DNA from 2 places in the Phycicoccus duodecadis genome. Region 2 is predicted to be linked to the other one. Evidence: predicted binding sites of a transcription regulator. Region 2 holds the regulator's gene; the other holds the start of a gene.
What was found. The regulator LexA, encoded in region 2, represses DNA repair genes until DNA is damaged. The targets are predictions, from matches to a motif close to TCGAACANNTGTTCGA.

Region 1: the regulator LexA is predicted to act here: its motif matches at 2,713-2,728, upstream of ATL31_RS12990 (HNH endonuclease signature motif containing protein).

What each region holds. Positions count from the first base shown of each region.
Region 1 is NZ_PJNE01000001.1:2,778,439-2,781,928, reverse strand. It holds gene ATL31_RS12995 (alkene reductase) at 1-834, opposite strand, end outside; gene ATL31_RS12990 (HNH endonuclease signature motif containing protein) at 1,006-2,607, opposite strand; gene ATL31_RS12985 (crotonase/enoyl-CoA hydratase family protein) at 3,053-3,490, shown strand, end outside.
Region 2 is NZ_PJNE01000001.1:618,435-621,924, reverse strand. It holds gene ATL31_RS02825 (RimK family alpha-L-glutamate ligase) at 1-133, opposite strand, end outside; gene ATL31_RS02820 (ATP-dependent zinc protease family protein) at 160-672, shown strand; gene ATL31_RS02815 (succinylglutamate desuccinylase/aspartoacylase family protein) at 672-1,637, shown strand; gene lexA (transcriptional repressor LexA) at 1,761-2,486, opposite strand; gene ATL31_RS02805 (LysM peptidoglycan-binding domain-containing protein) at 2,706-3,152, shown strand.

The DNA of each region.
Region 1 (3,490 bases), 2.2 Mb from region 2:
CGAGCGGATGGTCGCGGCCAGCTCGCCGCGGGGGTCGGCGAGCACCGACACGTAGGCGATGCCGAGGTCGGCGATGCCCTCGAGGAAGGCGGTGTACGTGGCCTGGGTGTCGGCCTCGTCCTCCTCGGTGGCACCCTGGATGTTGTGGGCCGGCGAGAGGCGCAGGCCCACCCGGTCGGCGCCGATGGCGTCGACGACGGCCCGGACGACCTCGACGCCGAAGCGCGCGCGGGCGGCGGGGGAGCCGCCGTAGCCGTCGGTGCGCTCGTTGGAGCCCGGCGCGAGGAACTGGTGGATGAGGTAGCCGTTGGCGCCGTGGACCTCGACGCCGTCGAGCCCGGCCTCGATGGCGTTGCGGGCGGCGTCGACGTACTCCTGGACCACGGAGGGGATCTCGTCCTCGGTGAGGGCACGGGGCACCGGGTGGGGCTTGGGGCCGCCGGCGGTGAACATCTCGCCGGGGGCCGCGAGGGCGCTGGGGGCGACGGTCTCGAGGCCGTGCTTGTTGTCGGGGTGCGCGACGCGGCCGACGTGCATCAGCTGGACGACGATGCGGCCGCCCTCACCGTGGACGGCGTCGGCCACTCGGCGCCAACCGGCGACCTGCTCGGCGCTGTGGATGCCGGGGGTGTTGAGGTAGCCCTGGCCGACGGCGCTGGGCTGGGTGCCCTCGGTGACGATGAGCGCGGCGGAGGCCCGCTGGCGGTAGTACTCGACCTGGAGGTCGGTGGGGACGCCGTTCTCGTCGGCGCGGTTGCGCGTGAGCGGCGCCAGCACGATGCGGTGCGGCAGCTCGCCGAGGGGGGTGGGCAGGGGGGTGAACAGGTCTGTCATGTCTCACCGTTCTGTGCGGGAGGCCCGCCGCCCGACCCCCAGGGATGGGGCCGGAGCGGGCGTCGATGTCGTTGAGGGTTCAACATGCCGAGGCGTGAGTCATTCCCCCGTCGGTGTCGAACCCTGAGCTCCCGCTCGTGGGACGGGTGACGCCCTTCGGGTGGTCCCGGGTCAGAAGGGCGGGTCGGGCTCCGCTGTCGGGGACGGTGCCCGACAGGGTGGAGCGGTTGCGGTGTAGGTGAGGTGGGCGCCGGCGGCTGTCGGGTGGTGGTGGTCGATGCGGCAGCGGGGGTGGGGTCTTGCTGGTGGTGGGCCGAGGGTGTGTTCGAGGTGGTACTCGAGGGTGCTGTGGGGTCCGTCGGGGGTGACGAGGCGGGGTTTGGAGATCACGGGGGCGGGGTCGGTGCCGGTGTCGGGCAGGACGGCGCGGTGGAGGTGGTCGACGGGGTGGGTGGTGCGGTTCCGGCCGGTGGGGTCGGTCCAGGTGAGGGTGGCGTCGGGGTGGAGAACCGCGCGCCAGCCGGGGCGTTGTTTGATGCGGTGGTGTCGGCGGCAGAGGCAGACCAGGTTGGCCGCTGATGTCGGGCCGGTGGGCCAGGGGGTGACGTGGTCGAGGTCACAGAAGCGGGCGGCGACGTGGCAGCCGGGGAAGCGGCAGTGCCCGTCGCGGGCCTTGACCAGCGCGACCAGGGCCTTGCCGGGGCGGTAGGCGTCGGTGGTGAGGGCGCCGGCGAGGTCGAGCAGCGCGCCGGTGAGCGGGTCACACGGGGCGGGACTCTTCGCCGGTTTGCCCCGCGGTCGCGGTGCGGCCCGGCCGGCGCGAGTGGGGGTCGTGTCTGTAGGCAGCAGCGGAGCGCTGGCACGGTCGAGCCACGCACGGGAGACCAGCGTGGGTTCGCCGGGGCGGAGGCCGGTGACCTCGACCAGGTCGCCCGGAGCTCCCTCGCTCGCCCCAGCCTCGCTCGCGGGCGTAGGACCTGTGGGCGCATCGGCTGCGATGGTGTGGACGACCTGGACGTCGATGGTCGCGTTGCCCGCGACGAGGTCGGTCAGGGCCTTGGCGCGGGCCCGGTCGACCGGCTCGCACACGCCGTCGGTGACGTACTGCTGGGCGAGGGCGTCGATCGCGGCCCAGGCCTGGGCGGCTTCTTCGGAGGGGAAGGTGCCGTGCCAGGTGTCGACCCCGGGCTCACCGACCCACCGCTCGAGGCGGCACTCCGACCGGGCCCGCACCGCGCGCTGGCGGAGCAGGTCGGGCGAGATCCGGGCCAGCATCCGCCGGACCCGGCGCCGCAACCGCGGCCCGTCCTCGCTGCCGAAGTACTCGTGCAGACCGGCGATCACGGACGCGGCGACCTCGGCCGGTGCCTCCTCGAGCTCGGTCGCCACCACCGACGCCCGGTAGGCGTCCAGGCGTCCGGCGCCCATCGCCTCGTGCAACCCACGAAGCCCGGTCTCGGTCGCGGTGCCTTCCGGACCGTCCGCGGCGAGACGGACCGCCGCCCGCACCCGCCGCTCGGCGTGCACGGCGGTCACGGCCAGCACCCCGGACACGATCGCCGAAGCGTCCAACGCCACGTGGCCGAGCGCCCGGGGGGTGTCGATGACCTCCCCGTCGTCCAGGACCTCCGGCTCGATCGCCGCCAGCCGCACGATCGCGGCATCCTGCGCGGCGGTCGCGGTGTCGATCACGGCCTGCAGCTCACCGAGAGCCTGCGCCCACTCCTCCTGCGACCCCCGCACCTCACCCGGGGACAGAGCGTCCGTCAACATCTGACGCGCTGAACGTGCGGCACTCAGAACGTCCTGCGGACCGGTCGTCACTGCCATCGGAAACCCCCCTCCCCTGTACCCACGATCCTACCCGGAAGAGGTGACACGAACAAGCGTTCGAGGGCACCAATCGAACTTTCTGGCAACGTTTTTCCCGCCAGAAGCGCAACGGAAGGGGCGGATGTGACGACCGCAGGAGAAGGCGCCGGGCCGCGGGGAGGAGCGACCGCGGAGCCCGCCATCCAGGCCGCCTGTGAAGGTGCGGCCCACGCGCTCGAGGCTCACCGCGGGACCCGGCCGAGGTCATCCGCGGGACCCGGCCGAGGTCATCCGCGGGACCCGGCCGAGGTCATCCGGCCGGCCCGCGGCCCACCGCCCTGACACCCAGCGGAAGCCACCGGCCGCGCCCACGCGCCCCTCTCGACACTGCTCGTAGGCTGGCGGCATGTCAGCCCCCGTCACCTGCAGCGTCGAGGGCGGCATCGCCCAGGTCCGCCTCGACCGGCCCGAGAAGCTCAACGCCCTGACCCTCGACACCCTCGAGGCGCTGGTCGAGACCGCCGGCCGGCTGCGCCGCGACCGGACCCTGCGGGGGGTCGTGCTGGGGGGCAGCGGCGACTCGTTCTGCGCGGGGCTGGACTTCGCGACCGTGATGGCGCAACCGCGCCGGGTCGCGCGTGCCTTCGTCCCGCGGCCCTGGCGTGGCACCAACCTCTTCCAGGAGGCGTGCTGGGCCTGGCGCCGGCTGCCGGTCCCGGTCGTCGCCGCGGTGCACGGCCACTGCTACGGCGGCGGCCTGCAGATCGCGCTGGCGGCCGACCTGCGGATGACCACCCCCGACGCCCGCTGGTCGGTGCTCGAGGCGAAGTGGGGGCTGGTCCCC
Region 2 (3,490 bases):
CGTCCCCGGAGAGGTCGATGCCGAACCGTAGGGTGTTCAGCACCTTGACGGTGTGGCCCCGGTCGGCGGCGGCGGTGCGCAGGCGCTGCGTACTGTACGAGCGAGGTGCGCGGGAGAGGATCGCGAGCTTCATGGCTTCCTGAACGGAGAGGACGGACGGTGTCGGACGGTCGTGCGGGCCCGGGCGCTGCAGCCTCGACCGACAGTCTTGCCTACACCCTCGCCGGGTGGCGCGAGTGGGTCAGCCTCCCGTCCGCGGGGGTCCCGTGGGTCAAGGCCAAGCTCGACACCGGCGCCCGCTCGTCCTCCGTGCACGCCTTCGACCTCGAGGAGCTCGAGCGCGACGGCGAGCGCTGGGTGCGCTTCACCATCCGCCCGTGGCAGCGCTCCGACGACGACGCCGTGGTGGTCGAGCGCCCGGTCCTCGACGTCCGCGACGTGCGCTCGTCCTCCGGCCACACCGAGCAGCGCCTCGTCGTCGCCCTGGACCTGACCCTGATGGGCCGCACCGTCAGCGCCGAGATGACGCTCGCCAACCGCGACGAGATGGGCTTCCGGATGCTCGTCGGCCGCGAGGCGCTGCGCCAGGGGTACGCCGTCGACCCCGGCCGTTCCTACCTCGGGGGCCGCCCGCCGCTGCGCCTGCGCCGGCGCAACCGGGGGGCCGGCTGATGGCCCGGGCGCTGCGGCCCTCGTTCGAGATCGGCAGCGTGCGGGTGCGGGCCGGGCGCGCCCAGTCGCTGGCGCTGCCCATCACCCGCCTGGTCACCGGCGCCGACGTCGACCTGCCCATCCGCGTCGTCCACGGCCGTGAGGAGGGCCCCACGGTGTGGGTCGACGCCGCCATCCACGGCGACGAGGCCGTGGGCGTCGAGGTGGTCCGCCAGGTGCTGGCCGCCCTCGACCCGAAGACGTTGCGCGGCACCCTGATCGCCGTGCCGATCGTGAACGTGCTGGGGTTCATGAACGGCAGCCGCTACCTGCCCGACCGGCGCGACCTGAACCGCTCGTTCCCCGGGGCGCCCCGCGGCTCGCTGGCGGGCCGCATCGCGCACCTGTTCATGACCCAGGTCGTCGACCAGTGCGAGGTGGGCATCGACCTGCACACCGGCTCCGACCGGCGCACCAACCTCCCGCAGATCCGCGCCGACCTCGAGGACGCGCGGACCCGCGAGCTGGCCGCCGCCTTCGCCGCGCCGGTGATGCTGCACGCCAAGGTGCGCGACGGCTCGCTGCGCCACGCCGCCCGCGAGCACGGGGCCACGGTGCTGCTCTACGAGGCGGGGGAGGCCTGGCGGATGGATGCCTGGGCCGTCGAGGCCGGGGTGCTGGGGGTGCGCCGGGTGCTGGCCGCGCTCGGGATGACCGAGCCCGTGGCCGAGGACCCGCCGGCCGCCTCCGAGGTCTCGTGGCGCAGCGGCTGGGTGCGGGCCCGCGGCACCGGGATGCTCCACCTCGAGGCCGGCCTCGGCCAGCGCGTCGAGGAGGGTCAGCGCCTCGGCGGCCTGTTCGACTCCTTCGGCAAGCGCGTGCGGCTGGTGCACGCCAACCGGGCCGGCGTCGTCATCGGGCGCACCGAGGCTCCGCTGGTGACCTCGGGCGACGCGGTCGTGCACATCGCCGAGGTCGAGGCCTGACCCGAGCCGGCCCGGCCCCGGTCATCCTGCTCCACTCCGGTCACCCCGATCCGCACCGGTCCCAGGTGACCGCTGCACCGCAGCCTGGCCGGTGCGCCACGGGCTCACCGGCCAGGCAGCGGCTCAGACGCGCCGCAGCACCGCGGTGACCTTGCCGAGGATGGTCGCGTGGTCGCCGTCGATGGGGTCGAAGGCCTGGTTGTGCGGCATCAGCCACACCTTGCCGTCCTTGCGCTTGAACGTCTTGACGGTGGCCTCGTTGTCGAGCATGGCCGCCACGATGTCGCCGTTGTCGGCGTTGGGCTGCTGGCGCACGACCACCCAGTCGCCGTCGCAGATGGCGGCGTCGATCATCGAGTCGCCGACCACCTTCAGCAGGAACAGCGAGCCCTCGCCCACGATCTGCCGGGGCAGCGGGAAGACGTCGTCGACGACCTCCTCGGCCGTGATCGGCACACCGGCGGCGATGCGGCCGAGCACCGGCACGTAGGTGGCCTCGGGGCGGTCGTCGTGGATGCCGGTGACGTCGACGTCGTCGTGCTCGACCTCGGCGCTGCGCCGGTAGCCGCCCTCGTCGGCGGTGTCGGGGGAGAGGACCTCGATGGCACGCGGCCGGTTGGGGTCGCGGCGCAGGTAGCCCTTGCGCTCGAGCGCGGACAGCTGGTGCGCGACCGAGCTGGGGGAGGTGAGCCCGACGGCCTCGCCGATCTCGCGCATGCTCGGCGGGTAGCCGCGACGGTCGATGGCGTTGCGGATCACCTCGAGGACCTTGCGCTGGCGGTGCGTGAGCTCCCCGCCGTCGCCCCGGTCGGGCATCTCGTGGATGTCGGCGTTCCTCGGACGTGCCATCTCGACCCTTTCGCTGCGTCCGGGGCCCCAGGAGCGCCCGGATCGGGGTGTTATCGCAGGTCAGCCGGCTTGTCGGTGCTCATGTGCAGGCTGGTGCGCATGAGAACAGCCTACGCGGTTCGTACAGGGGATTCAAACATTCTTACGACGCGTGTCTTGAACCGGTCGAACATCCGTGCTACAACTCGTACAGACGTTCTATCGAACAACGGTTCGACGGTGGCACTGGCCGCTGGGATGGAGGACATGATGAGTGCGATCGCCTGGGAGCCCACCGAGGGCTTCGTCCACCCGCTGCCGCAGGGGCCCCGGCTCGTCGTCGTGCGGGGCGGCGCCGGTCCTGCTGCCGGCGTGTCCGAGGGCGGCGTGTCCGAGGGCGGCGTGTCCGAGGGCTTGCGCCTCACGGCCCGCGGCCGTCTCGCCCTGCTCGTGCTGGCCGCGCTCGTGGTGGCCGCCGTCCTGGGTTTCGGGGGCGTCGGCGATGCCGGCGCCGTCACCGCTGAGCACGCGGTCACCGTCGGCGCCGGGCAGACCCTGTCCGAGGTCGCCGCGGCCGAGCTCCCGGGCCTGTCCGTCAGCCAGGGCGTCCTCGCCATCCAGCTGGCCAACAGGCTGAGCACGGCCCAGGTCAGCGCCGGCCAGCGGCTCGTCATCCCCCGCGGCTGACCCGCCGGCGTCGGGCTGGCAGCCCCGTCGGCCCCCCTCGTCCGAGTCCCTCGACCCGACTCAGGACGCCGAAGGGCGTCACCTCCGTGCAGGAGGGGTGACGCCCTTCGTGCTGTCCGTGGCGGCCTCCGCCGACCTGTCCCTTTGCTGCCACACCCTGCCCCCATCGACCGAACGGCCGAGGGGGGATGGCCCGTCCTGTCGGAGTCCGGCGCTGGACGACCGAGAGGGCGTGCTCAGCGCTGTCCACCGCGCGGGCGCGCCACGAAACTCCCTACATGCAGCCCCGCCGGCGGAGCACCTACCGCGCCACGCACCACCCGGTCGTCCACTGTGGC